DNA from 4 places in the Streptomyces sp. NPDC058620 genome. Region 3 is predicted to be linked to each of the others. Evidence: riboswitches for the same ligand, from Rfam matches in the RefSeq annotation. Region 3 holds a riboswitch; each other region holds the start of a gene.
The links. Region 3 has a riboswitch for cobalamin ahead of ACFWSK_RS10985 (ribonucleoside-diphosphate reductase subunit alpha). Riboswitches for the same ligand answer to the same signal wherever they lie in the genome.
Positions count from the first base shown of each region.

Region 1: another riboswitch for cobalamin. It lies ahead of ACFWSK_RS00395 (FecCD family ABC transporter permease); the one in region 3 lies ahead of ACFWSK_RS10985 (ribonucleoside-diphosphate reductase subunit alpha).
Region 2: another riboswitch for cobalamin. It lies ahead of ACFWSK_RS25795 (CbtB-domain containing protein); the one in region 3 lies ahead of ACFWSK_RS10985 (ribonucleoside-diphosphate reductase subunit alpha).
Region 4: another riboswitch for cobalamin. It lies ahead of ACFWSK_RS10045 (cobalamin biosynthesis protein); the one in region 3 lies ahead of ACFWSK_RS10985 (ribonucleoside-diphosphate reductase subunit alpha).

Region 1 covers NZ_JBHXQO010000001.1:84,498-92,120, forward strand. Annotated here, with positions in the region: gene ACFWSK_RS00370 (roadblock/LC7 domain-containing protein) at 1-657, opposite strand, end outside; gene ACFWSK_RS00375 (ATP-binding protein) at 654-1,835, opposite strand; gene ACFWSK_RS00380 (hypothetical protein) at 2,399-2,608, opposite strand; gene ACFWSK_RS00385 (MFS transporter) at 2,618-3,775, opposite strand; gene ACFWSK_RS00390 (AraC family transcriptional regulator) at 3,830-4,573, shown strand; cobalamin riboswitch at 4,620-4,767, shown strand; gene ACFWSK_RS00395 (FecCD family ABC transporter permease) at 4,868-5,977, shown strand; gene ACFWSK_RS00400 (ABC transporter ATP-binding protein) at 5,977-6,750, shown strand; gene ACFWSK_RS00405 (ABC transporter substrate-binding protein) at 6,778-7,623, shown strand, end outside.
Region 2 covers NZ_JBHXQO010000033.1:46,415-54,037, reverse strand. Annotated here, with positions in the region: gene ACFWSK_RS25825 (ATP-binding cassette domain-containing protein) at 1-709, shown strand, start outside; gene ACFWSK_RS25820 (DUF6480 family protein) at 823-1,044, shown strand; gene ACFWSK_RS25815 (VOC family protein) at 1,149-1,535, opposite strand; gene ACFWSK_RS25810 (metallophosphoesterase family protein) at 1,770-2,726, shown strand; gene ACFWSK_RS25805 (4'-phosphopantetheinyl transferase) at 2,723-3,418, shown strand; gene ACFWSK_RS25800 (histidine phosphatase family protein) at 3,447-4,034, opposite strand; adenosylcobalamin (AdoCbl) riboswitch at 4,121-4,268, shown strand; gene ACFWSK_RS25795 (CbtB-domain containing protein) at 4,272-4,487, shown strand; gene ACFWSK_RS25790 (CbtA family protein) at 4,514-5,287, shown strand; gene ACFWSK_RS25785 (GNAT family N-acetyltransferase) at 5,430-5,933, opposite strand; gene ACFWSK_RS25780 (SDR family oxidoreductase) at 6,124-6,873, shown strand; gene ACFWSK_RS25775 (short-chain dehydrogenase/reductase) at 6,973-7,131, shown strand; gene ACFWSK_RS25770 (TetR/AcrR family transcriptional regulator) at 7,166-7,623, shown strand, end outside.
Region 3 covers NZ_JBHXQO010000008.1:15,843-23,465, reverse strand. Annotated here, with positions in the region: gene ACFWSK_RS11000 (GntR family transcriptional regulator) at 1-253, shown strand, start outside; gene ACFWSK_RS10995 (DUF3311 domain-containing protein) at 516-770, shown strand; gene mctP (monocarboxylate uptake permease MctP) at 767-2,401, shown strand; cobalamin riboswitch at 2,478-2,614, shown strand; gene ACFWSK_RS10985 (ribonucleoside-diphosphate reductase subunit alpha) at 2,755-5,157, shown strand; gene ACFWSK_RS10980 (ribonucleotide-diphosphate reductase subunit beta) at 5,157-6,173, shown strand; gene ACFWSK_RS10975 (hypothetical protein) at 6,170-6,382, opposite strand; gene ACFWSK_RS10970 (GlxA family transcriptional regulator) at 6,464-7,444, shown strand; gene ACFWSK_RS10965 (D-Ala-D-Ala carboxypeptidase family metallohydrolase) at 7,519-7,623, opposite strand, start outside.
Region 4 covers NZ_JBHXQO010000007.1:33,643-41,265, reverse strand. Annotated here, with positions in the region: gene ACFWSK_RS10055 (putative cobaltochelatase) at 1-287, opposite strand, end outside; gene ACFWSK_RS10050 (cobyric acid synthase) at 284-2,062, opposite strand; gene ACFWSK_RS10045 (cobalamin biosynthesis protein) at 2,059-3,003, opposite strand; cobalamin riboswitch at 3,132-3,264, opposite strand; gene ACFWSK_RS10040 (hypothetical protein) at 3,397-3,627, opposite strand; gene ACFWSK_RS10035 (anion permease) at 3,646-4,902, opposite strand; gene ACFWSK_RS10030 (class II aldolase/adducin family protein) at 5,180-5,839, shown strand; gene ACFWSK_RS10025 (alpha/beta hydrolase) at 5,918-7,045, shown strand; gene ACFWSK_RS10020 (hypothetical protein) at 7,230-7,623, shown strand, end outside.

The DNA.
Region 1 (7,623 bases), on a different contig from region 3:
GGCGTCCTCCAGGACACCCGCGAACTGCGAGGTGACCCTGCTGTAGGCGTGGATGCCGGTCATGGCGGCGGAGATCGTGTCCGCCAGGTCCCTGTTCAGCCCGCTGGTCGCCCCGCGGGGCAGACCGTCGGCCCCCAGCAGTACGGCGTGACGGGCGCCCCGCACCTCGGAGATCACCTGGTCGAGGTCGGCGAGCACGAAACCCGGGGCGCCGGTGTTCTCACGCCGGGCCGGGCCGGTGCCGCGCGTTCCGGCGTCGTCATCCGTGTTCACCCGCGGCGGCGAGGTGAGGTTGTTGCCCAGCCGGGCGACCAGGCGGTGCATACGGAAGGAGATCTGCTGCATGTCCACATCGGGCGCCGCGGCGGCGGCCAGGTAGGCCCCCTGCCCCGCGCCGATCAGGAAGCTCCAGCCGTGGGAGAACTCGATGATCGTCTGATTCCACTGCCGGTCCTCCTCGGGCCCGGCGAAGTGGGCCGTGGCCCGGCTGAGTGACTGCATCCCCGCCATGGCGGCGGAGATGGTACGCACCTCCTTCTCGGCCAGGCCCTCCGTGGCCCCACGAGGAAGGCCGTCCGCGGACAGCAGGACGGCGTGCCGTGCACGGGGCACGTTGTGCACGATGTCCTCGAGCATCCACGACAGGTCGGCGGTCATGCGTCTTCGGACCCTTCGAGCGACGTGGCATCTAGGTTGCGGCCTGACAGCGTGCCGCGCTGAAAGGCCCCCAGGCTGCGCCCGGAGGCGCGGCCGGTCTCCTGGGGAGCCTGTGACACCGGCCGGGTCTCCTCCGGATCGGGCACGCTCGCGATGGGTGCCTGGCGCGCTCCGCGCTTCGGCAGACCGTGTGTCGTGCGCGTCGTCCCGGTCTGTGGCCGTTCGGCACGCAGGATGCTGCTCACGGGGGCCTCCTGGGCCGGCGGCGTCTCCTCCATGGTCCACAGCTCCTCGGGCAGCAGGACGACGGCCCGTACGCCGCCGTACCGGGAGACTCCGGTGACATCCACCTTGAAGCCGTACTGACGCGCGATCAGGCCGATCACCGGGAAGCCGAACTTCGGCTGGTTCCCGAGTTGTGACAGCCGGGGGACGACATCCCCGGACAGCAGCTCGGTGGCCCGCTGCCGGTCCTCGTCGTTCATGCTGACACCGGCGTCGTCGATGACGATGCACAGGTTGTTCTGGACCCGCTGGAACGTCACCTCGATCGGGGCGTCCTGCTGGGAGAAGCTGGCAGCGTTGTCAAGCAGTTCGGCCACGGCGAGGGCCACGGGGGCGACCGCGGACGCCTTCAGCGCGAGACCGGTCTGCTGCATGATGGCGACCCGGTGGAAGTTGCGTATCTGCCCCTGGGCGCTGCGCACCACGTCGTACACGCTGGCGGGCCTGTTGCGGCGGCCGAGCGGCGCACCGCACATGACCGCGATGCCCTGGGCCTTGCGCGCCATCTGGGCGTTGGCGTGGTTCACCTCCAGCAGGTCGCTGAGCACGGCGTGACCGCCGTACGTCCGCTGAATCCCGTCCAGGAGTGTCGTCTGCTCCGCCGCGAGACTCTGCAGGAAGCTGGCGGCGCCCTTGAGGACCGCCTTGGTGTTCTCCTCCGCCGCCTCCTTGGCCTCCCGGAGGGTCCGGTCCTGCTCGCTCCTGAACCTCTGCAACTCGGCACGCGAAACGTGCAGTTGACTGTCGGACGTGTGGAGCTGGCGCCTCAGCTCGGCCTCGGTCTGTTGCTTCTTCGCCCCTAGGGCTCTATTGCGGGCGGCGAGTGCCACGACCGCGACGACGGCTGTCGCCGCCACCGCGACCAAGCACCACACAAGTGCATCTCGAATCATGGAAACCTTCCCGGGCGCATGGCAGGCGGACGGCGACCGGTGCACCTCGCGAGGAGCCGCGGTACAGCCGCTCGGGCGCTGCCCGCGGCCGCTGTCGCGTGGAACAGGCCGCCGATCGCAAATCAGCATCTGAATCCAGTGGATCAAGATCACAGATGCCCGGATGCTATCACCGGAATCTTCCCTTCAATCGAGACAGGTCATGGTCCCGATATCGGCCAACACGCCCTGCAAGCAAGCATGTTGAGAAGGGCGTTCGCCTCCGTCCCCGACCGGTAGCCACGACTGTGCCCCCGGCCCCCGGAGTTGCTGAAGCGCCTTCACAAGAGGAGTGCCAATCTCTCACATGCGCTTGCGCGTTCGACAACCGGTGTCTCCGGAGGTAGCTGTTTCTCGCCCCTCGGGTGACGCCGGTGCGGGCAGCGGACGGCCGGTCGGCCGCTTCCTGCTCCTGCTGGTGTACCCGCGGGAGAGCGGCACGCGAATTCCTGGGGCCGGTCCGGCACGAGGACGTACCGGAAGGCGGCCGAGAATTTTCCGCAGGGTCACCTTGGCGAAGACGGTCACGCCGAAGGTGCCGCCGGGAAGGCGCCGGTCGTGCCGGTCTCGTCCTGGCCGCCCGGACAGGGGGTGGGCCTGTTCGCGCCGGGGTTGCCGGAGACGGCTGTGCCGAACTTCGAACTGTCGGCGACCGTGCCGCCGAAGGTGTTGCTGATCCAGTCCCCGACGAGGAACCCATGCCCTCCCTTCAGGCCCGGCGGGCGCGGCGGCACCGGCCGGAATCAGGGGCTGCGCAGTGAAGCGGGCACGGTCGGTTCGGGCAGGGTGCGGAACAGCAGCCAGCTCAGCGCGGGCATCAGGGCCAGGGGTGCCAGCGCGGTCCGCAGGGACGTCGCGTCGGCGATGCTGCCGATGAGGGGACTCACCAGACCACCGATGCTGACGGTCAGACCGAGCGTGATCCCGCCGGCCGTGCCCACGCGCGAGGGCAGATAGTCCTGCGCGAGCGTGACCTGCAGCGAGAACGGGACGTACAGGCCGGCCGATGTCAGGGCGACGAACACGTAGAACGCCGGGCCCGGTACGAGGACGAGGCCCGCGACGGAGCCGGAAGCGAGCAGGTACGACCAGCGCGCGACGGTGACCCGGTCCCACCGGTCGGCCAGCGCGCCGCCCAGCACGGACCCGGCCGCACCGCCGAGATAGAGCACGAACAGCGCCGCGGTGCCCGCCGTCCCACTGCCGCCCATGCGCTCCGTGGCGTAGAGCGAGAGGAAGGTGCTCAGGCCGATGAAGACGACCGACCGGCACACCACGGCCAGTGACAGTCTCACGAACGACGCCCGGTCGTCGGGCCCGGCCGCCACCGCCGTACCGCCTCCGTCGGACCGGCGCCGCTCCAGCGCCCTGAGCACCGGCACACACAGGGAGACGCCGACCAGCGCGGGCAGTACCAGGAGCGGTGTCAGGCGCAGACCGCCGACGGAGACGACGGCGGTGACCAGGAGTGGGGCCGCCGCGAAGCCGAGGTTGCCGCCCAACGAGAACCAGCCCATCCCGCTGTGACTGCCCCGGCTGACGATCCGGGCCACCCGGGCGGACTCGGGGTGGTAGGCGGCCACGCCCACCCCGGACACCGCCACGAACACCAGGGTCAGCGCGTACGAGCCGCTCACCCCGCTCAGCGCGATTCCGAGACCGCCCAGCAGTGTGCTGACGGGCAGCAGCCAGGGCATCGGCCAACGGTCGGTGAGGACACCGAACACCGGCTGTGCCACGGACGAGAGCAGGGAGGCGGCGAGCACGATGCCCGAGACGGCCGCATAGCTGTAGGCGCGCTCCGCGACGAAGAACGGCACCAGGGACGCCACGGCGCCCTGGTAGACGTCGACGCAGGCATGCCCGACGGACAACAGTGTGAGGGACGGTTTTCTTCGCACCCCGTCATGATCGGATCCCGGCACCGTGTCGCACTTCCGATAATCTGCCAGGCAATGACGAACATCCGCCACACGTCGGTCGCCCCGACCCGCACCCAGCGGATGGCGCCCGGCGCCGCGATAGATGCCCACCGGCACGACGACCACCAAATCGTCTACGCCGGACGCGGAGTGCTGGCCGTCACCACCGACGCGGGCTCGTGGGTCGCCCCGGCCACCCGCGCCATCTGGATCCCCGCCGGCACCGTGCATGCCCACCAGGCCCACGGCGAACTCGAACTGCACCTCGTGGGGCTGCCCAGGACGGAGAACCCGCTCGCCCTGGACACGCCGACCGTGCTCGCCGTGGGCCCCCTGCTGCGCGAACTGATCGTCGCCCATACCCGCCCCCCGGGCGCCGACAGCCCCGAACGGGCCCGACTGCGCGCGGTGTTGCTCGACCAGCTGCGAGCCTCGCCCCAGGAGCCGCTGCACCTGCCCACACCGACCGTGCCGCTGCTGCGGACGCTGTGCGACATCCTGTGCGCCGATCCGGCGGACGGCCGTACCCTCGCCGAACTGGGCCGTGAGGTGGGAGCGAGCGACCGCACGCTGTCCCGGCTGTTCCGCAGCGACCTCGGCATGACGTTCCCGCAGTGGCGCACCCAGTCGCGGCTCCACCACGCACTGGTCCTGCTGGCCTGTCACACGCCCGTCACCGCGGTCGCGCACCTCTGCGGCTGGTCTTCCGCCAGCGCCTTCATCGACGTCTTCCGCCGCGCCTTCGGCCACACGCCGGGCACACATCCCAGGGGCTGAGCGCCGGGAGCCCGGTCGCACCACGTGGACCGCGGGTAGTGCCTTGTTCCCGACGTAGCCGAACCGTTCCGCGCTAAGCTGCATGCGCCCCGCGGGGGAAGTCCGGTCGAAGTCCGGCGCTGACCCGCAACGGTAGGCGGAGCCCACACAGGTCTCCGTAAGCCCGATTTCCCGCGGTGGTGATGGCTCCTGTCAATTCGCCGTGGACTGCGAGAGGTGCTGCGCAGGGGCCCCGAGTCCCGGGCTGCTCCTTTGGAACGTAGGCGCACGGCCCGAGGCGAAAGCGACCCGCCCGTGGCCACATCGCTCGAACGCATACCCGCCGCACCGCTGCTCGCCGCCCCCACCGGCGCCGGGCCCGCGCCCCCCAAGCGCGTCTCACTGCCACTGCTCCTGACCTGCCTGGGCATCGCGCTCCCGGTCTCCCTCGTCCTCGGCGCCGGAACCGGGGCCTCGGGGCTCTCCTGGGGAGAGGTGGTGCGCCATCTCTGGGCCGGGCTGACGGGCGGAACCATCGCCCCCGACCAGGTCGCGGCCTACACCATCGTCTGGGAACTGCGCTTCCCGCGAGCCGTCCTGGCTGCCGTCGTGGGGGCGGGCCTTTCGGCCATCGGCGTCGCCGTGCAGGCCATGGTCCGCAACGCCCTGGCCGACCCGTTCGTCCTCGGTATCTCCTCCGGCGCGGCCGTCGGCGCCAACGCCGTCCTCATCTTCGGCGCGTTCGGCGCCTTCGGCATCTGGGCCCTGTCGTCGGCGGCCTTCGTCTCCGCCCTCCTGGCCATGGTGCTGGTGTACGCCATCGCCCGCACCGATCGCGGCCTGACCCCGCTGCGGCTCGTACTGACGGGCACCGCGATGTACTACGGCTTCTCGGCCGTGACCACGTTCATGGTGTTCGCGGCCGAGCGCGGCGAGGCGGCCCGCTCCGCGATGATGTGGATGCTCGGCAGCCTCGGCGGAGCCACCTGGGCATCCGTGCCGATCGCCGCGACCGCCGTGTTCGCCGGCCTCGCCCACCTCGCATGGTCGGCGCGCCGGCTGAACGCCCTCGCCATGGGCGACGAGACCGCCGCAGCGCTGGGCGTGGACGCGGGAAGGCTGCGCAAGGAGCTCTTCCTCGTCTCCGCGGCCGTCACGGGGGCCGTCGTCGCGGTGAGCGGTGCGATCGGCTTCGTCGGCCTGATGGTCCCGCACGCCGCACGGATGCTGGTCGGCGCGGACCACCGCCGGCTCCTCGCCGTCGCACCGCTCGCCGGCGCCGTCCTGCTGATCTGGGTGGACATCCTCTCCCGTGTGGTGCTCGCACCGGCCGAACTGCCCGTGGGCGTACTGACCGCGGTCATCGGTGTTCCCTGCTTCGTCCTGCTCATGCGCCGCCGCTCCTACACGTTCGGAGGCGCGTGATGCGGATCGACATCGATGAACTGACGGTCGAGATCGCCGGCGCGCGACTCGTCGACGACGTCACACTGCGCGCCGGTACAGGGCAGTTCGTCGGCCTCGTCGGGCCCAACGGCAGCGGAAAGTCCACCTTGCTGCGGTGCGTCTACCGAGCCCTGCGCCCCTCGGCCGGCACCGTCCGGCTCGGCGAGGACGACCTTTCCGCGATGAGCGCGCGCGAGAGCGCCCGCCGGCTGGCCGCGCTTCCCCAGGAGGCGGTCACCGAGTTCGATTTCACGGTCGCCGAGGTCGTGGCGATGGGGCGGCTGCCGCACCAGCGGTCCATGGCCCGGACCACCGAGGAGGACCGGCGTACGTGCGAGGCCGCGCTGGCGGGAGTCGGCGCCGGCCACCTCACCGATCGCGGCTTCCTCACCCTTTCCGGCGGTGAGAAGCAGCGTGTGCTGATCGCCCGCGCGCTGGCCCAGCAGCCCCGGGTCCTGGTCCTCGACGAACCCACCAACCACCTGGACATCGCACAACAGTTGGAGGTGCTGGCCCTGGTGCGCGAGAGCGGGCTGACCGTTCTCACCGCGCTGCACGATCTCAACCTCGCCGCACTCCACTGCGATCTCATCCACGTCATCGACGGCGGCCGGATCGTCGCTTCCGGCCCTCCGCACGACGTCCTCACACCCGATTTGCTGGCCGAGGTCTTCGGCGTACGGGCGCACCGCGTACCGCACCCGGAGACCGGCGCGATCCAGCTGCTCTTCGACCGTCTCCTCGCCGCGTAACCGATGTCCCAAGGAGTCCCCGTCACCATGACGAACCCCGTACGACCCGCCGCACTCGCGCTCGCCGTCGCCCTGGCCCTCACCGGCTGCGGAGCGGAGGTCGCCTCACAGGGCGACCGGAAGGGCGGCTCCGGAGCCGCCGGCAGCCACTATCCGGTGACGGTCGAGAACTGCGGTGAGAGGAAGACCTACGAGAAGGCCCCGCAACGCGTGGTCACCAACGACGTCGGCATCACCGAGATCATGTTCGCGCTCGGTCTCGAGGACCACATGGCGGGATACGTCATGCCCGACGACAAGGGCGATCTCACCTCCGTGCCCTGGAAGGGCGGTTACCAGAAGACCGAGTGGCTCTCCAAGGAGACCATCAACAAGGAACTGGTCCTCGACGCCCGTGCCGACCTGGTCTTCGCGGGCTGGAACTACGGCTTCAACGAGGGGGAGGGCTTCACCCCTGCCGAACTGCAGCGCGTGGGCATCGGCTCCTACCTGCTGAGCGAGTCCTGCCGCAACGGGCAGGGCAAGGCGCGCGGGGTGATGGCGCCGCTCGACGCGCTCTACACCGACCTGCGCAATCTGGGGCGGATATTCGATGTCGAGGACCGGGCCGACACCCTCATCGCGTCGTTCCGGAAGCAGGTCGCCGCAGCACAGGCGAAGGCCGCCGAGGGAACCGACCGCCCGCGCGTCTTCCTCTACGACGACGGGCAGGACAAGCCGCTGACCTCCGGCGCGTTCGCGGGGCCCCACGACATCATCACCAAGGCGGGCGGGGACCACATCATGAAGGACCTCAAGGACAGCTGGACGACGGTGGGCTGGGAGACGGTTGTCGACCGCGACCCCGAGGTGATCGTGATCAATGACTACGGC
Region 2 (7,623 bases), on a different contig from region 3:
GCGCTCGAACCCGGCGACGTACACGGGACTGCTCAATCCGATCCGCACGGCCTTCGCCAAGGCCAACGGCGTCAAGCCGGCTCTCTTCAGCGCCAATTCGGAGGGTGCCTGCCCCAAGTGCAACGGCCTCGGGCTCATCTACACCGACCTCGCCATGATGGCGGGCGTGGCATCGGTGTGCGAGGAGTGCGAAGGCAAGCGGTTCACCCCCGAGGTCCTCACCTACACGCTGGACGGCAGGAACATCAGCGAGGTGCTGGGAATGTCGGTGGCGGAGGCCCGCGACTTCTTCCCTTCCGGCCAGGCGCACACCATCCTCGGGCGGCTGCGTGACGTCGGGCTCGGATACATCAGGCTCGGGCAGCCGCTCAACACGCTCTCGGGCGGGGAGCGCCAGCGCCTCAAGCTGGCCATCCACATGGCCGAGAAGGCGGCGACGTACGTACTCGACGAGCCGACCACCGGTCTGCACATGGCCGACGTGGACCAGTTGCTCGCGCTGCTCGACCGGCTGGTGGACGCGGGCAACACCGTGATCGTCATCGAGCACCACCAGGCGGTGATGGCCCATGCGGACTGGCTCATCGACCTCGGACCCGGGGCCGGGCACGACGGCGGCCGCGTGGTGTTCGAAGGGACGCCGGCAGACCTCGTCGCGACGGGGGACACCCTCACCGCCCGGCATCTGCGGGATTACGTCGCGGCCTGAGCCGTACGCCGGCGGCCCACACGCGGCCGCGCGGGCCCCGTTCTCCGTGCGGCCGCTCAAGGAAGATACCGGATATTCGGTGTATTCCCGTCCATATGGGTACGTGAAGAGGTATGAGCATTGGAAATCCCGACCCGGACCCGCGCAACACGCCCGGCCTGGAGCCCGGAGGGGGTGTCCCTACGGGCGACACGCCCCCGGGCGAAAGCAGCACGTCGGAGGCGGGGCCGTGGAACGAACCACCCAGGGGATGGGCGATGGGACCTCTCATCGCCATCCTTGCCCTCGCGGTGGTGGTGGCGGCCTTCTTCCTCGTCTACGCCATCCTCATATGACCTGTGCCGAACACCCGCCGTGTCCGTACGCTTGACCGTGTGTAGCGGGTGGACGACGGCGGGGCGGGTGCCGCAGGAGCACGATGGCCGGCGTGCGGCCGACGTCAGGGCCGGTAGCGCAACGGGTGGTCGTCGGGCACCTCGGTGAGTGCGATGCGGTGACCGTCCGGATCGGCGATCCACATCTCGATCAGACCCCAGGGCTCCCGCAGCGGTGCGCGAAGGACGTGGACGCCACGGCTCGCGAGTTCCTGGTACGCGGCCTCGCAGTCGGCCACCTGCATCCAGAGGCGGATGCTCGCGGTCGGCGGTTCGTCCGATCTTCCGGACAGCTCCAGGAAGCCACCGCCGAGAAAGTAGACCGTGCCGCGCTCCGGCCCGGTGCCGAACTCGCGGTACACGGCGAGACCGAGAGCTTCCCCGTAGAAATCCCGCGAGATCTGAGGGTCACGAGGTCGCAGCAACACCCGGCTGCTCAGTACATGCACCATGAACGTGACCCTACGCCGGTACCCGGCCGCCCCGACGGCTCTCCGCGCCGAGTTGTCCGTCGGCAACCCGGGCCGGTGGTCCGCACGCGGCCCGCTCGGCCGGAGGCCCGCCGACCCGACGAACCGGGAAGATCGAAAGCGTGGTCACGGTCACCCGTGAGACGGTAAATTCGAACGAACGCCGTACCTGTGGAACAGGCTCACGTATCCGCCGCGAGATCGGGAAACGCGTCCATGAGCTCTCCGAGCGACCCCGCCCAGTATCCGGTCCCGCACCCCGCGCACGGAGCGGGCCGGCTCCTCGCCGTCAGCGATCTGCATGTCGGAATCGCCGACAACCGGCCGATCGTCGAGTCGCTGCACCCGATGTCGGATGCGGACTGGCTCATCGTCGCGGGTGACGTGGCCGAGCAGGTGAAGGACGTGGCGTGGGCGCTGGAACTGCTCGCGAGCCGATTCGCCCACGTCGTGTGGACGCCGGGAAACCACGAACTTTGGACGATCGACAGGGACGCCGTGGCGCTTCGAGGCCAGGCGCGGTACGACCACCTCGTCGAGGTGTGCCGAGCGCTCGGCGTCTCCACACCCGAGGACCCCTTCCCCCGCTGGCCGGGGCCGGACGGGCCGGTGGCGGTCGCACCCGTCTTCGTTCTCTACGACTACACCTTCCGCGCCCCGGGCACGACGACCAAGGAGGAGTCCCTGGCTCGCGCCCACGAAGTGGGCGTCGTATGCACCGACGAGTTCGTGCTGCACCCCGACCCGTACGCCACCCGCGACGACTGGTGCCGGGCCCGGGTCGCGCAGACCGAGCAGCGGCTGGCCGCACACGACCCGGACATCCCCCTCGTGCTCGCCGGCCACTGGCCACTGGTGCGGGAACCCACATCCGTCATGTGGCACCCGGAGTTCGCCCAGTGGTGCGGCACCGAACTCACAGCCGACTGGCACCGCAGGTTCAACGTGGCGGCCGTTGTGTACGGCCATCTCCACATTCCCCGTACGACCTGGTACGACGGGGTGCGCTTCGAGGAAGTCTCGATCGGCTATCCCAGGGAGTGGCGCGAACTGGGCCACCCCCGTGGGCTGTTGCGGCAGATCCTGCCGTACGAGGACGGGGCCGGCACGCAGACCGGGACGCCGCCCGACGCGGACGGACCGGCGCCCGCCGGGCAGGGAGAGGCATCGTGATCGACCGGCTCCTCCCTCCGTACGTGGCCAGCGCGGCGACCTGTGAGGAGGACGCACCCGCCGGAACCCTGTTCCCGGAGGAAGAGGCACTGGTCGCCACGAGTGTGGCGAAACGGCGCCACGAATTCGCCGCGGCCCGCGCCTGCGCCCGCAGGGCGATGGCCGCTCTGGGCCTGCCGCCCGCTCCCGTACTGCGTGGTCACCGAGGAATGCCGCTGTGGCCCACCGGGTTCGTCGGCAGCATGACGCACTGCGACGGCTACCGTGCGGCAGCGCTGGCGAGGGCGGAGGACCTCCGTGGCCTGGGGGTCGATGCCGAACCCAACGCGCCGCTGCCCTCCGGCATATGGGAGATCGTCTCGCTCCCCTCGGAGCGGGAGCGGCTCCTGTCGCACGACGACTTGACGGGACGGAGAACCGGCACGGAGCCCGACGGGACCGGGGCCGTTCACTGGGACCGGCTGCTGTTCAGCGCCAAGGAGAGCGTGTTCAAGACGTGGTTCCCCCTCACCCGGACCGAACTCGACTTCACCGAAGCGGACATCACGTTCGTCCGTACGTCCGCGACCGCGGCCGGAGGAACATTCACCGCGACGCTGTTGCGGACCGCGCCCGGAATGCCTCCGGTGCTCACGGGCAGATGGCTGGTTCACGACGGCATCGCGGCCACGGCCATCACACTTCCCGCCTGACGGTCGTCCGGCTCAACACGTATCGGCCTCAAAGAGCCTGACCACACATCAGGTTCCAGCGCCCCTGGCGTCCGCTGAGTTCGGTGCGGGTCAAAGGAGGCACGTCGAGGCGCCAGAACGCCGACGAGGGCAGACCGAGTCCATGAACGATCGCGGCGCGTACGACGGCGGGCTCGACGACGGCGAGGACCCGGCCGCTGCCCTCCTCCAGACCGTCGAGCCAGCCGCCGACCCGGGCGGACAGGTTCGACAGCGACTCACCACCGTGGGGGGCCGCGTCCGGGTCGGCCAGCCAGGACGCCACGGCCTCGGGTTCGCTGTCGCTCACGTCGGACAGCCGCTTCCCGCGCCAGCGCCCCATGGCCCAGTCGGCGAGGGCGAGTTCGGACACGGGCTGAAGGCCGAGGACCTCGGCGGTCCGAAGGCAGCGCTCGGAGCCGCCGCTCAGGCACAGGTCCGCATCCGGTACGCCACCCGCGGCGGCACGCGCCCGACGTGTTCCGGCCTCGTCGAGGGGCGCGTCACCCTCGAACCGGGCCTCTCGCAGACCGGGATTCATCGCAGGCGAGATCAATATCACCCGTACCGTCAACGCGCTCTCCACTCCGTGAACCATGGCCTGTTCCGTACGTGACGTGTGGCCGTCGGGGCCCGTCGCCCTGCCGATTGCACCATGGCGGTGCCCAGCCGCAAGCGGTATGGTCACGACGACCATGACGACGGTGTGACGGAAGCCGGTGAGAATCCGGCACGGTCGCGCCACTGTGAACTCGTACCTGTACGGGAAGTCAGACCCGGCACTGTCGTCTGAGGCACCACGATCGGGACGCGTGTTCCCACAGGAGGTTCTGCCATGGCACAGTCTGCTGCCCCCGCCACCGGCGCACCCGCCATCACCCCCATCTCGCTGAAGGCCCTTGCCCCTTGGGCGGCGTTCTTCGGCATTCTCATGCTCGTCCTGCTGTACTTCGTCGGCGCCGAGCAGGGGGCCATCTCGGTCATCGCCGGTGAAGGCGTCCACGAGTGGGTCCACGACGGCCGGCACCTGCTCGGTTTCCCCTGCCACTGAGAACCCGATACGCAGGGGACAACCTCGTGAACTCCATCTCTGTCAGAGCTCTGCTCGTCCGCGGGATGCTGGCCGGCCTCGTGGCGGGCGCGCTCGCCCTCGTCGTCGCCTACTTCCTCGGTGAGTCCCAGGTGGACGCCGCCATCGCGCTGGAAGCGGCTCACCACCACGACCACGGCGGCGGCGAGGAACTCGTCAGCCGCACCATGCAGGCCACCGGCGGCCTCGCCACCGGCATCCTGGTGTTCGGCGTGGCGGTCGGCGGCATCGCCGCACTCGTCTTCTGCTACGCGCTCGGCCGCATCGGCGACTTCGGCCCCCGGGCCACAGCCGCTTTCGTCGCCGGTGCCGCGCTGCTGACGGTGTACGTCGTGCCGTTCCTGAAGTACCCGGCAAACCCGCCGGCCGTAGGTGATCCCGGCACCATCGGACAGCGCACGGCCCTCTTCTTCTTGATGGTCGCGCTGAGCGTGCTGCTGGCCGTCGCCGCCGTCATCATCGGCAAGCGGCTCGCACCCCGTCTGGGCAACTGGAACGCGTCGATCGCCGCGTTCGCCGGCTTCGTCCTTCTCATCGGACTCGCCTACGCCTTCCTGCCCTCGTTCAACGAGGTCGGCAAGGACTTCCCGGCCACGCTGCTCTGGCAGTTCCGGCTGTCCACGCTCGCCATCCAGGCGACGCTGTGGGGCTGCTTCGGTCTCGTCTTCGGATATCTGACCGAACGACTGCTGGAGCCTGAGGCGGACAGCTCGCGCGCGGGCACCGGAGCGGCGTCCCGGACTGCGGGGGCGGTGACCTGAGCGGTGGCAGGTGACCGGCCCACCGGTCCCTCGACACCCCTGACTGAGCCGTATCCGTTCGCTACGCAACCCGCCGGGCGCTGCCCGGCGGGTTGCGCGGTTCGTGGCGCCGGACGCCGGCAGGACGGCGGGCCGACGTGCCCTATGCGTCCTTGCCGGTCCAGTCGACCAGGTAGTGATGCAGTTGATCGTCCACCCCGACGAGCCGCATCCCGGCCGCTGTCATGACGCGGTGGGATCCGATGTTGTCGAGGTTCGCGTCGCCCCGCACGGATGCGACGCCTTGCGAGCGGGCGAACTCCAGCAGGGCGCGCAGCGCCTCGGAGGCGTACCCCTTCCCCCGGGCGCCGGGGGCCAGACCGTAGCCGATGGTCACCTGACCGTTCTCATCGGGTACGCCGTGAAATCCCAGCCCACCGATCACCTGTTCGTCCTCCCGCCGCCTGATCTCGAAGGAGCCGAACGGCCGGGGGTCCCCGGACGTCTCGCACGTGCTGAGGTAGCGGCGCGCACCGCCTTTGTCCCCGTCGGTGGGGTACCCCGGGGCCCACCGGGCGTCGGCCCCCGGTTCGCCCGCAACTATGTCCGCTGCTTCGGCGGGACTCATCAGGCGGAGCGTGAGGCGTGTCGTCACAAGGTCATCCATGACTGGCGGAGTATCACGGCGTGAGGGCTGAGCGCATCCGAATATGCGCGGCGGAGGACGGATGCCGGTGGGTTATCGCTGCTGGATAACATCGCTACCGACAGGAGGGTAGCGACGCTACGTTATTGGTGTTAGCGTTGATTACCCGGGGTGGCGCAGGCAGCCGTCCCCTCCAGCAGGGAGCAGCGTGATGAGTGAGCAGGCCACCCCCACCCGCCGCAGGGTCGCCGTCGTCACCGGCGGCTCGCGCGGCATCGGCCGCCAGAGCGCCGAACGGCTCGCGGCGGACGGCTTCGCCGTCGTCGTCAACTACGCGGGCAATCTCACCGAGGCCGAAGCCGCAGTCGCTGCCATCGTCGCCGAAGGCGGCGAGGCCTTCGCGTACCGGGCCGACGTGGCCGACGAAGTCGCTGTCACCGCCCTCTTCGACGCCGCCGAGGAAGCGTTCGGGGGAGTCGACGTGGTCGTCCACGCCGCAGGTGTGATGACGCTGGCCCCGCTGGTCGACACGGACCTGGACGCCCTGGACCGGATGCACCGAACCAACATCCGCGGCACCTTCGTCGTCGATCAGCAGGCAGCGCGGCGCCTGCGCGAGGGCGGGGCGATCATCAACTTCTCCAGCTCCGTGCTGTCCCTGTCCCTTCCCGGCTACAGCGCCTACGCAGCCACGAAGGGTGCCGTCGAGGCCATGACGCTGATCCTGGCCCGCGAGCTGCGCGGCCGGGACATCACTGTCAACGCGGTCGCGCCCGGACCGACCGCGACCGCCCTGTTCCTGGACGGCAAGGACGAGGAGACGGTGGCGCGGCTGGCAGCCCAGGCGCCGCTGGAGCGCTTGGGGACGCCGGAGGACATCGCCGAAGTCGTCTCCTTCCTCGCCGGCCCTGCCCGCTGGGTCAACGGCCAGGTCGTGCGTGCCAACGGCGGCATAGTCTGAGTCGACCGGCCCTGCTACCCACCCCCTCGACCGGGAGCACTGCCATGCATGGGACCTCCATGAACCGCCGACCTCGCTCCCGCCGATGCCGTCGTGAGGGTGGTCACCACCGAACACGGCAAGCGGCCCTTTCGGGTGGATGCCGACCCGGCGGGCGACCGCAGCGAGGAGGTCAGTGTCGTCGTCGGCCCTATCCGCGCGGAGTTCCTCACCCGCATCGGCATCGACGACCGGCTGACCCTCCGTTCCGGCGTCTGAATTGCGCCGGGCGCCGCTTGATAGCGTCCGTCCGATGAGTACACGAGCGCGCATTCTCGAGGTGGCGGCCGAGTTGGTCGCGGAGTCCCCGGACGGCGATGTCTCCACGCGTGCCGTGTGTGAGGCCGCCCAGGTGGGGCCCCCCGCCCTGTACCGGCATTTCGGCGACAAGGAAGGCCTGCTGTCGGCCGTCGTCGACCACGGCTTCGACGCGTACCTGGCGACCAAGCGGGAGCGCGGCGAGTCCACGGACCCGGTGGAGGATCTCCGTCATGGCTGGGACAGTCATGTGGACTTCGCCCTGCGCAATCCGAACCTGTACCGGCTGATGAACTCGCCCGCGATGCGCACCCCGCCGGCCTCGGCGCTGGAGTCGCACCGGATTCTCACTCGTGACCTGGAGCGGGCGGCGGAGCGGGGCAGGCTGCTGGTCGCTCCCGAACTGGCGGCCCAGGTGATCATGTCTGCCAACGTGGGCGTGGCGCTGATGCT
Region 3 (7,623 bases):
GAAGTACACCTCGCTCTACACCGCGCTCGCCGAGGTGTACGACGTCCGGCTGGCCGAGGCCGAGGAGACGATCGAGACCTCGCTCGCCACCCCGCGCGAGGCCGGACTGCTGGGTACGGACGTCGGCCTGCCGATGCTGATGCTGTCCCGGCATTCGATCGACGGACACGGCGAACCGGTGGAGTGGGTGCGCTCGGTGTACCGCGGCGACCGCTACAAGTTCGTGGCCCGCCTGAAGCGGCCCACCGACTGAGCCACCGCTCCACCCGTCGCGACCACCTCGTCCGTCGCGACCGCACGACGAACGGCCCCCGTGGAATCACCTCTCCCACGGGGGCCGTTCGCTGTGCACGAGAAGGCGAGGGGCGTGAACCGGACCATGGCTTCGCTCGTGAGTCTCACCGAGACATCACCGTTGCACTACCGCAATGCGGACAGGGGGTGACGCTGGACGGACCCCTCGCCTAGATTTCGTGCGCATTACACCGGTGACCAGCGAGGGGACGGAGCACCACATGCCCGAAAACACCGCCGAAAAACGACCAACGATCACACCCGTGCGGGTGGTTATCGCCCTCTGTCTCATCGCGCCGTTCGTGGCGATGCTCTGGGTGAGCTCGTACGCGAAGGTCGATCCGACCTTTATCGGCATCCCGTTCTTCTACTGGTACCAGATGCTCTGGGTCGTCATCTCGACCGCGCTGACGATGATCGCTTACACGCTGTGGCAGCGTGACCAGCGCGCCCGCAAGGGAGGTGCGTCAGCATGAAGGACGGCGTCAACGGCGTAGCACTCGCCGTGTTCATCTTCTTCTTCGTGGCCGTCACGGTCATCGGCTTCATGGCCGCCCGCTGGCGGAAGGCCGAGAACGAGAACAGCCTGGACGAATGGGGGCTGGGCGGACGGTCGTTCGGCACCTGGGTCACCTGGTTCCTGCTCGGCGGCGACCTCTACACGGCGTACACCTTCGTCGCCGTCCCCGCGGCGATCTACGCGGCGGGAGCGGCAGGCTTCTTCGCCGTCCCCTACACGATCCTCGTCTACCCGCTGATCTTCACGTTCCTGCCGCGTCTGTGGTCGGTGTCGCACAAGCACGGGTACGTCACCACCTCGGACTTCGTCCGGGGCCGCTTCGGCTCGAAGGGGCTCTCACTGGCGGTCGCCCTCACCGGCATCCTCGCCACGATGCCGTACATCGCGCTCCAGCTCGTCGGCATCCAGGCGGTGCTGGACGTGATGGGCGTCGGCGGTGGCGAGACGACGCACTGGTTCATCAGGGACCTGCCGCTGCTGATCGCGTTCGCGGTGCTCGCCGCGTACACCTACTCCTCGGGCCTGCGGGCGCCCGCGCTGATCGCGTTCGTCAAGGACGGGCTGATCTACCTGGTCATCGCCGTGGCGATCATCTACATCCCGATCAAGCTGGGCGGCTTCGACGACATCTTCGCCAAGGCGAGCGAGGCGTTCTCCCAGACCAACGAGGCGACCGGCAAGCCGCGCGGTGCGCTCGTCCCGGGTGAGATGGGCCAGTGGGGCTACGCCACCCTGGCGCTGGGTTCGGCGCTCGCGCTCTTCATGTATCCGCACTCGATCACGGCGACGCTCTCCAGCCGCAGCCGCGACGTGATCCGCCGCAACACCACGATCCTGCCGCTGTACTCGCTGATGCTGGGCCTGCTGGCGCTGCTCGGCTTCATGGCCATCGCGGCCGGGGTCAAGGTCGACAACGGACAGCTGGCGATCCCTCAGCTGTTCGAGAACATGTTCCCCGACTGGTTCGCGGGCGTCGCCTTCGCCGCGATCGGCATCGGCGCGCTGGTCCCGGCGGCCATCATGTCGATCGCCGCGGCGAACCTCTTCACCCGGAACATCTACAAGGACTTCCTGAAGCCCGACGCGACCCCGGCGCAGGAGACCAAGGTCTCCAAGCTGGTCTCGCTCCTGGTGAAGGTGGGTGCGCTCGCCTTCGTCCTCACGATGGACAAGACGGTCGCGATCAACTTCCAGCTGCTCGGCGGGATCTGGATCCTCCAGACGATGCCTGCGCTGGTCGGCGGTCTCTTCACCCGGTGGTTCCACCGCTGGGCCCTGATCGCCGGCTGGGCGGTCGGCATGCTGTACGGGACGGTCGCCGCGTACGGCGTGGCCAGCCCGACGCAGAAGCACTTCGGCGGCTCCTCGAAGGAGATCCCGGGCATCGGCGAGATCGGTTACATCGGTCTCACCGCGTTCGTCCTGAACGTGGTGGTCGTGGTCGTCCTCACCTTCGTCCTCAACGCGCTGAAGGCACCGGCCGGGATCGACGAGACCTCCCCGTCCGACTACACGGCGGACGCGGGCGACCCGGGCGTCAAGACGGTGCTCCCGCCCGCCACGGTGGGTGCGCCGGGCGGCCACTGACTATGACGGCACCCTGACAGCACTCCGGCCGGGCTCCGGACACACGACACAACATGTGGGGGCTGCCTCGACGGGCAGCCCCCACATGTATGCTCATGCTCGCTGTCGCCGCAGGGGAATCCGGTGCGAATCCGGAACTGTCCCGCAACGGTGTGATCGGTGTGCTTTTGCACATCCGAAGTCCGAAGACCTGTCGGCAGCGCGCCCGGCTCGACCGAACCGGGCGCAGAGACGTCCGGGCCTCGCGGATGGGCCGGTGGACGCCGCACGCAGTGCTGCCGCCTCCGGGCCCCACGCTGCCCGGCTGCCCCCGTTCCCCGCCGGCCCCGAGCCGAGCGAGGGAGAGCACCGCGGTGACCATCGCGCCAGCCGATCCGGTTTCAGCAGCAGAGTCCGCCGAGAAGAACCGGTCCGCCGGGACCGCAACGTCCACGGACGCCCCGGGGACCGCACTGCTGCGGACCCTCACCGACCTCACGGCGGATCTGCCCGACACCGACCCCGGCCGTGTCGCCGCCGCCGCGCTGCGCGGCCGCAATGCCCAGTCGGACGAGGCGGAGCTGCGCTCGCTGGCCACCGAGGCCGCCGCGGGCCTCATCTCCGAGGACCCCGCCTACTCCCGGCTCGCCGCCCGCCTCCTCACCCGCACCATCGCGGACGAGGCGTCAGGCCAGGGCGCGGTCTCCTTCTCCGCCTCCGTCGCCGTCGGCCACCGCGAGGGCCTGATCGCGGACCGCACCGCCCAGTTCGTCCGGGTCCACGCCTCCCGGCTCGACGCCCTGGTCGGCGCCTCGCTCGTGGGCGGCGCCGACGACCGGTTCGGCTACTTCGGACTGCGGACCCTCTACAGCCGCTATCTGCTGCGCCACCCGCTGACCCGCGAGGTGATCGAGACCCCGCAGCACTTCATGCTGCGCGTCGCGTCCGGTCTCGCGGAGGACGACACCCCGGAGGCGCTGGACGAGGTCGCCGCGCTGTACGGCCTGATGAGCCGGCTCGACTATCTCCCCTCCTCCCCCACGCTCTTCAACTCCGGCACGCGGCACCCGCAGATGTCCTCCTGCTATCTGCTGGACTCGCCGCTGGACGAGCTCGACTCGATCTACGACCGCTACCACCAGGTGGCCCGGCTCTCCAAGCACGCGGGCGGCATCGGCCTCTCGTACTCCCGTATCCGCGCCCGCGGTTCACTGATCCGCGGCACCAACGGGCACTCCAACGGGATCGTGCCGTTCCTCAAGACGCTGGACGCCTCGGTCGCCGCCGTCAACCAGGGCGGCCGCCGCAAGGGCGCCGCGGCCGTCTACCTGGAGACCTGGCACGCGGACATCGAGGAGTTCCTGGAGCTGCGCGACAACACGGGCGAGGACCAGCGGCGTACGCACAACCTCAACCTGGCGCACTGGATTCCGGACGAGTTCATGCGCCGCGTCGACGCGGACGGCCAGTGGTCGCTGTTCTCGCCCGCCGACGTGCCCGAGCTGGTCGACCTGTGGGGCGACGACTTCGACACGGCGTACCGCGCCGCCGAGGCGGCGGGGCTGGCCCGCAAGACGATGCCGGCACGGGACCTGTACGGCCGCATGATGCGTACGCTCGCGCAGACCGGTCAGGGCTGGATGACGTTCAAGGACGCCTCCAACCGCACGGCCAACCAGACCGCCGAGCCGGGCCGCGTGGTCCACTCCTCGAACCTGTGCACCGAGATCCTCGAAGTCACGGACGACGGCGAGACGGCCGTCTGCAACCTCGGTTCGGTCAACCTAGGCGCGTTCGTGGCCGACGGCGACATCGACTGGGAGCGCCTGGACTCCACGGTCCGCACCGCCGTGACCTTCCTCGACCGGGTCGTCGACATCAACTTCTACCCGACCGAACAGGCCGGCCGGTCCAACGCGCGCTGGCGTCCGGTGGGCCTGGGCGCGATGGGCCTCCAGGACGTCTTCTTCCAGCTGCGCCTGCCGTTCGACTCCCCCGAGGCGCGGGCGCTGTCCACGAAGATCTCCGAGCGGATCATGCTCGCCGCGTACGAGGCGTCCTGCGATCTCGCCGAGCGCTCCGGCCCCCTCCCCGCCTGGTCGCAGACCCGCACCGCCCGCGGTGTGCTGCACCCCGACCACTACGGCACCGAGCTGAACTGGCCGGAGCGCTGGGACGCCCTGCGCGCCCGGATCGCGACGACCGGAATGCGCAACTCGCTGCTGCTGGCCATCGCCCCGACGGCGACGATCGCCTCGATCGCCGGGGTGTACGAGTGCATCGAGCCGCAGGTCTCCAACCTCTTCAAGCGCGAGACGCTCAGCGGTGAGTTCCTCCAGGTCAACGCCTACCTGGTCGACGAGCTGAAGAAGCTCGGCGTGTGGGACGCGCGGACCCGGGAGGCGCTGCGCGAGGCGAGCGGTTCCGTGCAGGGCTTCGCCTGGATCCCCGAGGAGGTACGGGCGCTGTACCGCACGGCGTGGGAGATCCCGCAGCGCGGCCTGATCGACATGGCCGCGGCGCGTACGCCGTTCCTCGACCAGAGCCAGTCGCTGAACCTGTTCCTGGAGACGCCGACGATCGGCAAGCTCTCCTCGATGTACGCGTACGCCTGGAAGCAGGGGCTGAAGACGACGTACTACCTGCGCTCGCGCCCGGCGACCCGGATCGCCCGCGCGGCGTCGGCCGCCCCCGTCCCCGTACAGGCGGCCGCCCCCGACGCGGACGCGATCGCCTGCTCCCTCGAAAACCCCGAGTCCTGCGAGGCCTGCCAGTAATGAGCTCCACCGAGACCAAGAACCTGCTCGACCCGGGCTTCGAACTGACCCTGCGGCCCATGCGCTACCCGGACTTCTACGAGCGCTACCGCGACGCGATCAAGAACACCTGGACGGTGGAGGAGGTCGACCTCCACTCCGACGTCGCCGATCTGGCGAAGCTGTCGCCCGGCGAGCAGCACATGATCGGGCGGCTCGTCGCGTTCTTCGCGACGGGGGACTCGATCGTCTCCAACAACCTCGTACTGACGCTGTACAAGCACATCAACTCGCCCGAGGCGCGGCTGTATCTGTCCCGGCAGCTCTTCGAGGAGGCCGTTCACGTCCAGTTCTATCTGACGCTGCTCGACACCTACCTGCCCGACCCGGACGACCGCGCGGCGGCGTTCGACGCGGTCGAGGAGATTCCCTCGATCCGGGAGAAGGCGCAGTTCTGCTTCAAGTGGATCAACGAGGTCGAGAAGCTCGACCGGCTGGAGACGAAGGCCGACCGCCGTCGTTTCCTGCTGAACCTGATCTGCTTCGCGGCGTGCATCGAGGGGCTGTTCTTCTACGGCGCCTTCGCGTACGTGTACTGGTTCCGCTCCCGAGGTCTGCTCCACGGCCTCGCCACGGGGACCAACTGGGTCTTCCGTGACGAGACCATGCACATGAACTTCGCGTTCGAGGTCGTGGACACGGTCCGCAAGGAGGAGCCGGATCTCTTCGACGACGCCCTCCAGCAGCAGGTCACCGACATGCTGAGGGAGGCTGTCGAGGCGGAGCTGCAGTTCGGCCGCGACCTCTGCGGCGAGGGCCTGCCGGGAATGAACACCGAGTCGATGCGCCAGTACCTGGAGTGTGTAGCCGACCAGCGCCTCACCCGCCTCGGTTTCGCCCCGCTGTACGGCTCCGAGAACCCGTTCTCGTTCATGGAGCTCCAGGGCGTCCAGGAGCTGACGAACTTCTTCGAGCGCAGGCCGTCCGCGTACCAGGTGGCCGTGGAGGGCTCCGTCGGCTTCGACGACGACTTCTAGACCCGGGCCCAGGAGCCGATGGAGGGGCGCCGTGTGGCCGCGACCGGCCGTGCGGCGCCTTCGGCCTGCGGCGGTTCGGCTCCCTGGTTCCGTTCCGGCGCCCGCAGCTCGCGGTCGATGCGCCGTTCGCGGGCGAGGCCGACCAGTGCGGGCAGCAGGACGAGGACGAAAAGAGCGGCTATGCCCGTGTAGTTCATGAATGTGTTCATGCCTCTACTGTCGTCCCTCCGGACAGAATCCGGCAGTGGCAGGACTGTCACACACCATCGAATTACTGCCACACTGTCGCCATGTCCAAGCTGAACAACGTCGCCGTCCTCCTGCTCGACGAGGTACACCCCTTCGAACTCGGCGTGCTGTGCGAGGTCTTCGGGCTCGACCGCAGCGAAGCGGGCCTGCCCGTACACGACTTCGCGGTGGTCTCCGCGGAGGGGCCGGTCCTGCGGACCCACGCCGGATTCACGATCAGCACCCCGTACGGCCTCGACCGGCTGGACGAGGCCGACCTCATCGCCGTCCCCGCGGGCAGCCATTTCGCGGACCGGACTTATCCCGAGGAGGCTCTCGACTCCCTGCGCCGGGCCGTGGACCGCGGCGCCCGCGTGCTGAGCGTCTGCTCCGGCGCGTACGTGCTCGGCGCGGCCGGACTGCTGGACGGGCGCCGCTGCACCACCCACTGGCGCCACGCGGCCGAACTGGCCCGCCGTTTCCCCCTGGCCGTCGTCGAGCCCGACGTGCTGTATGTGGACGACGGCCCGGTCATCAGCTCCGCGGGCACGGCAGCGGGCATCGACGCCTCGCTCCACCTCGTGCGGCAGGCGCACGGGCAGGAGGTCGCCAACGCGGTCGCCCGCCGTATGGTCGTGCCGCCGCACCGCGACGGCGGGCAGGCGCAGTACATCGAGCGCCCGCTGCCCCGGGCCGCGTGCGACACGGTCGGCGAGACGCTCGCCTGGATGGAACGCAATCTCGACCAGGAGCTGACCGTCGAGCAGCTCGCCGGTCTGGCCCACATGTCGCCGCGCACCTTCGCACGCCGCTTCCAGCAGGAGACGGGGACCACGCCGTACCGCTGGCTGCTGCGCCAACGGGTGCTCCTGGCCCAGCGCTTGCTGGAGAGCTCCGACGAGACCATGGACACGATCGCCGCCCGGACCGGCTTCGGTACCGCGGCGGCGCTCCGCCACCAGTTCGTGCGCTCGCTCGACACCACTCCGCACGCCTACCGCCGGACCTTCCGCGGCCCGGCCGCGGTGCCCGAGGTGGCCTGAGACTCCCAGGACGCACGATGCCCCGCCCGGATTCCTCCCGGGCGGGGCTCCTGTGCGACCGGTCGTGACGCGGCTCAGATTCCGCAGCTCGACGCCGACCAGAAGCGGCTGGGCCCCTGGTTGACGTGGACGTGGTCACCGTGACCGGCGTAGCCCGGGCCGAGAATCCCGTTGAAGCC
Region 4 (7,623 bases), on a different contig from region 3:
GGCAGTTCGACGGTGCGCGCGGCCCGCGACACACCGCCCGCGGCCTCGTGGGGCCCATCGGGACACGCCGGGTCGGGCGCGACCGGATCACACGAGAACCGGCACCCCGGAACGACGGAGACCTCGGGCATGAGCGCCGCGAGGGCCCGCACGGCGGTGGACTTGGCGGTCCCCTTCTCCCCCCGCACGAGGACCCCGCCGACGGCCGGGCTGACGGCGTTCAGCAGGAGCCCGAGCCGCAGGTCGTCCTGCCCGACGATGGCGGTGAACGGATACGGCGTACTCACAGAGTCTCCTTCTCGGCATGCGGCAGATCCGCCCCGTTCCCGGCCACTTCCAGGACCGCGTTCCGGGCCTCTTCGAGCCCGTCGACTTCCCGGGCCACGTTCCGGTCCTCTTCAAGCCCACCCGGCTCCAGGACCGCGTTCCGGGCGTTCTCAAGCCCGTCCGGCGATCGAGGACCGGGGTCCGGGGCGGAGCCCCGGTCACGGGAAGGGGCGGGCAGGGGAAGGCGCGCCGCACCCGCAGGCGCACCCGCCCCCACAGGCGTACCCACCCGCGGCGCCCCCGGCGGCACGAACGGCAGCCCAGCCGGCGCCCCGCCCTCGATCAGCCGCCACAACGCGTCCGTGTCCGCGTGTTCCTCGATCAGATCCCCCAGCCGGTCCAACTGCTCCTCCCGCAGCACCTCGAAGCTCGTGTCGGGCGCGGCGACGAACCGCCGCCCCGCCGCCCGCGCGACCTCCGCCAGGAACCGCCGACGGAACGCGTCGCTCTCCAGGGACCCGTGCCAGTGCGTCCCCCACACCGCGCCCACCCGGCATCCGTCCAGGAACGGTTCCCCGCCCCGCACATCGGCGACCCCGTGATGGATCTCGTACCCCTCGACCGGTTCCCCGAGCGCCGAACCGACCGGCCGGGCCAGCGTCTTGGCCTTCTCGAAGCGGATGCGTACCGGCAGCAGCCCGAGCCCGTCGACGTGCCCGGCCCGCGACTCCACCTCGTCCTCGATGTGCTCACCGAGCACCTGGAAACCGCCGCAGATCCCCAGCACCGGGCGCCCCTCGGCGGCCCGCCGCACCAGCGCGTCCGCCAGTCCCCGCTCCCGCAGCCAGGCCAGTGCCTTCACCGTGCCGCGCGTGCCCGGCACGATCACCAGGTCCGCGTCGGCCAGCTCCTCCGCCCGGTCCACGAACCGCACGACGACACCCGGCTCGGCGGCCAGTGCGTCCACGTCGGTGAAGTTCGACATCAGCGGTACGGCGCACACCGCGACCCGCAGGACGTCCTCGCCGTGCGGCGCGGTGACGGCGGACTCCCGGACGGCGCCGCGCAGCGACACCCGCAGCCCGTCCTCCTCGTCGATTCCCAGCCCGTGCGCGAACGGCAGCACCCCGTACGTCCGCCGCCCCGTGAGCTCGTACAGCATGTCGAGACCCGGCTCCAGCAACGAGACGTCGCCCCGGAACTTGTTCACGAGATACCCGGCGACCAGCTCCTGGTCCTCCGCGCTCAGCAGCGCCGTCGTACCGAAGAACGAGGCGAAGACACCGCCGCGGTCGATGTCCCCGACCACCAGTACGGGGAAGCGTGCAGCCCGTGCGATGCCCATGTTCACGATGTCCGTACGCCGCAGATTGATCTCGGCCGGACTGCCCGCCCCCTCGCAGATCACGGCGTCATACGTGCCCCGAAGCTGCTCCAGGCAGTCCACGACGGTTCCGAGCAGCGATTCCTGGCGCCCCCCGTGGTAGCCGCGTGCGCTCATCTCGCCGACGGGCTTCCCCATCAGGACGACCTGGCTGGACCGGTCGCTGCCGGGCTTGAGCAGCACTGGGTTCATCAGCGCCGTCGGCTCCACCCGGGCGGCCTGCGCCTGCATGGCCTGGGCGCGTCCGATCTCCGCGCCCTCGCGGGTGACGAACGAGTTGAGCGACATGTTCTGCGCCTTGAACGGCGCGACCTTCACCCCCTGCCGTACGAGCCACCGGCAGATCCCCGCCGTGACGACGCTCTTGCCCGCGTCCGACGTGGTTCCCGCGACCAGCAGTCCGCCGCTCATATCCGTCTCCGTCCCGCGATCAGCCGTCCGGCCACACAGACGCCGAGGGCCAGCGCACTCACCCGGCGCGACAGCCGCACCGCACGTTCGATGTCCGGGGTCTCCACCGCGCGGCCGGCCACCCCGTTGAGCACCGGCCGGTGCTCGACCCGGCCGCCGTACGCGAGGGTCCCGCCGAGCCGTACGCCGAGCGCGCCCGCGAACGACGCCTCGACCGGTCCCGCGTTGGGGCTCGGGTGCTTGCCCGCGTCGGCCCGCCAGGCCCGTACCGCCTGCAGGGGCCGGCCGCCGGCGGCGACGGCGAGTGCGGCGGTGAGGCGGGCCCCGGGCCAGCCCGCGAGGTCGTCGAGGCGGGCGGAGGCCCAGCCGTACCGCCGGTACTGGGGCGACCTGTGCCCCACCATGGCGTCGAGGGTGTTGACGGCCCGGAAGGCGACGAGACCGGGTACGCCGCCCAGTGCGCCCCAGACGAGGGCGCCGACGACGGCGTCCGAGGTGTTCTCGGCGACGGATTCGACGACGGCGCGGGCGATCTGCGGCCCGTCGAGCGCCTGCGGGTCGCGTCCGCACAGGTGGGGCAGCCGCTCGCGGGCCGTGTCGAGGTCCCCGGCGTCGAGCGCACCGCCGATGGCGCGTGCCTCGCGGCCCAGTGAGGTACCGCCGATGACGGACCAGGTGGTGGCGGCGGTCAGCGCGACGGCGACGGCGGGGCGGTCGCGGACGGCGCGTGCGGTGAGCGCGGCGGCTCCCGCGGCGCCTCCGGCGCAGATCAGCGTGTGGAGCGCGCCCCACCCGCGGTGGTCCCGCCACAGGCGGTTCTCGACCTCCGCGGCTGCCAGCCCGAAGGCGGCGACGGGGTGACCCCGGCGGGGATCGCCCAGGAGCAGATCGCCGATCAGACCGGTCGTGGCGCCGTACGCGAATATGCGGTCGGCACGCATGGCTCAGCCCGCCGATGCACGGGACGTTCTGGCGACAGGTGACACAGGATCGGGCGCACAGCGGCCGGGCAGCATGGCGTATGTCCTCACTCAGGGTCCGCGCCCTGGTTCGACGTGACCGGCGACGAGAGTCTCCTGGCTTCCGGATCGGCAGTTCCCCCCGGCCTTCCAGTCCGCGGGCGGACCGTGACTTCCGGTGTGGGGGGAGTGCTCCCCGGTGACAGTGGCGGGACCGCGCCGGATTCGCACCGGCTTCCTCTTCTGTCGCCGTAAACGGCACGGGCAGTCCACCACGCTGTGCGAACGCCCGTCAACTCGCCGTTGACCTGCGAGGCTGCGCGCAGATCAACGGCGAGGGAGACATATGCGGCAGCGTGCGCTGCGGCCGCTGCGTCAGACGACGATCAGGTAGATCCCGTAGGTGACCGCCGCGGCGCAGAGCCCGAAGCAGAGGTATGCGCCGGTACGGGCCAGGGCGAGAGAGCCGCCGGAGCTGCCGGCCGAGGCGGTCGCGGCCTGCCTGGACAGGCCGACGATGCCGAGGGTGAAGAGGCCGACGAGCGCCACGGTGACCACGAGGCTGACGCCGAAGACGGAGGCAAGAGCTGCCCAGTCGATTTTCATGGTGGTAGTTCCTGCCCTTTAGACCGTGGCCGGGCGGGCCGGGTCGGCGGTGGTACCGGCCGGGGCCGGGATGGTGGACTTGATCTCCATGGCCGCGGTGCCGGTGGGCGGCGGCGTGACGGCCGCCATGGCCATCGTGACGACGCCCGCGGGCTCGGGGTGCTGGCTGTCCGTGACGTTGGTGTGGTCGACCGGCTTGCGGCGCGACAGCAGCCAGATGGCGCCGGAGCCCGCGACGAGCAGGACCGCGACGACGGCGACGCCCCAGCTGCCCTGCTTGGTGAGGAACTCTGCGCCCGCGCCGACCAGACCGGCGGCCGGCAGGGTCAGGCCCCAGGCGATGAACATCCGGGTGGCGGTGGACCAGCGGACCACACCGCCCTTGCGTCCGAGACCCGCGCCCATGACGGCGCCGGAGCAGGACTGGGTGGTGGAGAGGGAGAAGCCGAGGTGGGAGGAGGCCAGGATGACCGTGGCCGCACTGGTCTGGGAGGCGAAGCCCTGCGGCGGCTTGAGCTCGGTGAGGCCGCTGCCCATGGTGCGGATGATGCGCCAGCCGCCGAGGTAGGTACCCAGGGCGATGGCGACACCGGCGGAGACGATGACCCAGACCGGCGGGTTGGAGCCGGGGGCCAGGACACCGCCGGTGACCAGGGCCAGGGTGATGATGCCCATGGTCTTCTGCGCGTCGTTCGTGCCGTGGGCGAGGGAGACGAGCCCGGCCGAGGCGATCTGGCCGGCCCGGTAGCCCTTGGCGGTCGACTTCAGCTGGGCCTCGTCGGTGACCTTCCGGTTGATCCGGTACGTCAGCCTGGTGGCCAGCAGGGCCGCGAGGCCGGCGACGAGCGGGGCGGCGATGGCGGGGAGCAGGACCTTGGTGACGACGGTGCCGCCGTCGATCGAGGACCAGCCGGCCGACATGACCGCGGCGCCGATGAGGCCGCCGAAGAGGGCGTGCGAGGAGCTGGAGGGCAGGCCCACCAGCCAGGTCAGCAGATTCCAGAGGATGGCGCCGACGAGCGCCGCGAAGATGACCTCGGTTCTCAGGCCGTCCTCGTTGACGATCCCGCCGGAGATCGTTTTCGCGACCTCCACCGACAGGAACGCGCCGATCAGATTGAGAACGGCGGACATCGCCACCGCTGTCTTGGGCTTCAGAGCGCCGGTCGAGATGGTGGTGGCCATCGCGTTGGCGGTGTCATGGAAACCGTTCGTGAAATCGAACACGAGAGCTGTCACGATCACAATCGCAAGCAGCAGTGTGATGTGTTCCATTTACCCAGGCAATCGCTCGACGTCAGTGGCACGTGGACCGTAGGCAACCTGAGTGAACGGAAGGTGAACTGAGCAGGGCGTTGTGGTGACCCCAATCGGAGTGCGGCCACTCCGCTTGTGTGGGGAAGGGGTGCACAGCCCGTCCGGCGCCTGGAGGGAGCCCCTCCGTTACGACCCGGTGGCGAACGTTTTCGGCCGCTTTTCCCACCAGGGAGATCCTGGTCACCAGACGCGCACTCCCGGCGCCCGTACGCCCCGCACCCCTAGGATTTCCCCCATGAGTGATCAGCATCGGGACGCGATCGAACGGGCCTGGGACGACGTGGTCGCGACGGCCCGCAGGACGGCGTCCGACGGCCTCGTCGTCGGAACCTCGGGCAACGTCTCGGCCCGGGTCGGAGACGTCGTCCTGGTCACCCCCAGCGGCGTGCCGTACGACCGGCTCCGTCCCGCGGACGCGGTCGGCGTGGACCTGGAAGGCCGGCAGGTGCTCGGCGACCTCGCCCCCACCAGCGAACTCCCGCTCCATCTCGCCGTCTACGCGAACACCGGCGCCGGCGCCGTCGTCCACACCCACGCCGTGCACGCCACCGCGGTCTCCACGCTCGTCCCCGAGGTCCCGCTCGTGCACTACGCCGCCGCGATGCTCGGCGGCCCCGTCCGCACCGCCGCCTACGCGCGCTACGGGACCCGGGAGCTCGCCGAGAACATGCTCACCGCCCTGCGCGACCGCACGGGCTGCCTGCTGCAGAACCACGGAACCGTCACCTACGGGAACACCCTCGACGAGGCGTACGACCGCACCGCCCAGCTCGAATGGCTGTGCAGGCTCTGGATCACCGCGAGTTCCGTGCCCGGCCACCGGCCGACGCTGCTCTCCCATACCCAGCTGCGCGACGTGCAGGACGCCCTGAAGGGCTACGGCCAGCCCGGCTGACGTCCCGGGGCGCGCACCGGCGGGCATCGGACGGCCCCGCCCACTGGCACCGCGCCGCGGTCGCCGTGACACTGAAGCATGCGCCCGGCTACAGCGACGGCAGCGGCCGTCACCACGATCCTCGGCGTCGGCGCGGCAGCGGTCGCGGCCGGCCGGTACGCCAGTGACGCCGCCCTCAAGGTGCCGTCCGGACGTCCCTTCCCCGGCGACCACAGGCTCACCGTGCACGCCACGGCGGCCGGACAGGTCACCCTGACCCGCTCCTTCGCCGCGCTCCGGCCCGGTACGTACGGACTGGTGGGCCCAGGCGTCCACGCCGTCGTCGGACCGGTGATCGAGCAGGCGGAGCGCGGCGCCGACACCGTCGTCCGCAGACTGGAGCGCGTCGTCCACGGCAGCCTGGAACCGGGCGCCAAGGTCCGCATGACCCCCGAGCTGTACAGCGGGGACCCGGGCAGCGCACTCGGGCTCGACTTCAAGGAGGTCGAGATCCCCGGCGAGCTGGGCGTCCTGCCCGCCTGGTTCGTGCCCGCTCCCCGTGACGTCTGGGTGATCACCGTGCACGGCCTCGGCACCACCCGCGAACACCCCATGAACCTGATGGGGTTCCTCAACGCCCAGCAGATGCCCGTACTGGACCTGGCCTACCGCGGCGACGCCGGAGCTCCGCGCCCGGCGGACGGCCTCGGCCACCTCGGTGAGTCCGAATGGCGCGACCTGGACGCCGCCATCCGTTACGCGGTGCGCTACGGAGCCCACAGCGTCATCGTCCACGGCTGGTCCACCGGCGCCTCGATGGCCCTGCACGCCGCCGTGAACTGCGCGCTCCGCGACCGCATCACCGGCCTCGTCCTCGACTCACCGGTCCTCGACTGGCGGGCCACCCTGCGCGCCCTGGCCGCCGCCCGGGGCGTTCCCGCCGCGCTGCTGCCACTGGCGGTCCGCGCCGCCCAGGGCCAGACCGGGCTCCGCGGCGCCCGGCTGCTGGACACCTCCCTCCCCGTCGCCCTGCACGCCCCGACGCTGATCTTCCACGGCCCCGACGACACCCTGGCTCCGTGGGCGGATTCGGAGGCGCTGGCCCGGCTCCGCCCCGACCTGGTCGCCCTGCACGCCGTACCGCAGGCTCCGCATGCGGCGATGTGGAACGCCGGCCCGGGGCGGTACGAAGAGACGCTCCGGCGCTTCCTCACCCCTCTGATGTGAGGCGTTGTGACCGATAGGCCCGGTTGATGAGCCGTCTCCGGAGGTCCCCGAAAACCGTTGGGTCGGCTTCCGTTTGGGCTTTCGGGCCGTCAGAGGCAAGACTGCTCCCGTGACGTCCCGTAACCCGCGCGACTCCAGGCTGCGACTTGTCCGCCCGCGACCTCTTGCCACCGCCCGCAAGGCCGTGACCACCCGGCGCACCAGGCCGGCCCCCCGCCCTCCCGAGGGCACCCCGCCTCCGGCGGAACTGGCCCGTCAGGCCAGGGCCGTGCTCGCCGACGCCGTACGCATCGCCCACTGGGCAGCCGACGTCGCGAGCCCCGGTACGGCACCGCCGACCCCTCAGGCCCTCGAACGGGCCGCGGCGGCACTCGGCCTGACCCCGGCCCAGGTGCGGGCCGGCTGGGACCGCGCCAGGCTCGCGGGACTCGTCGAACTGCACGGCGACACCGTGCGACCCGGCTGGCGGCTGCGTGCCTGGGAGCGCGACGACTCCGCCGTGCTCCGCGGCTGGGTGGCGCTCTTCGACGCCTGGTCACTCGTCCACGCCGCGCCCCGGGACATCGAGGCGACCACCG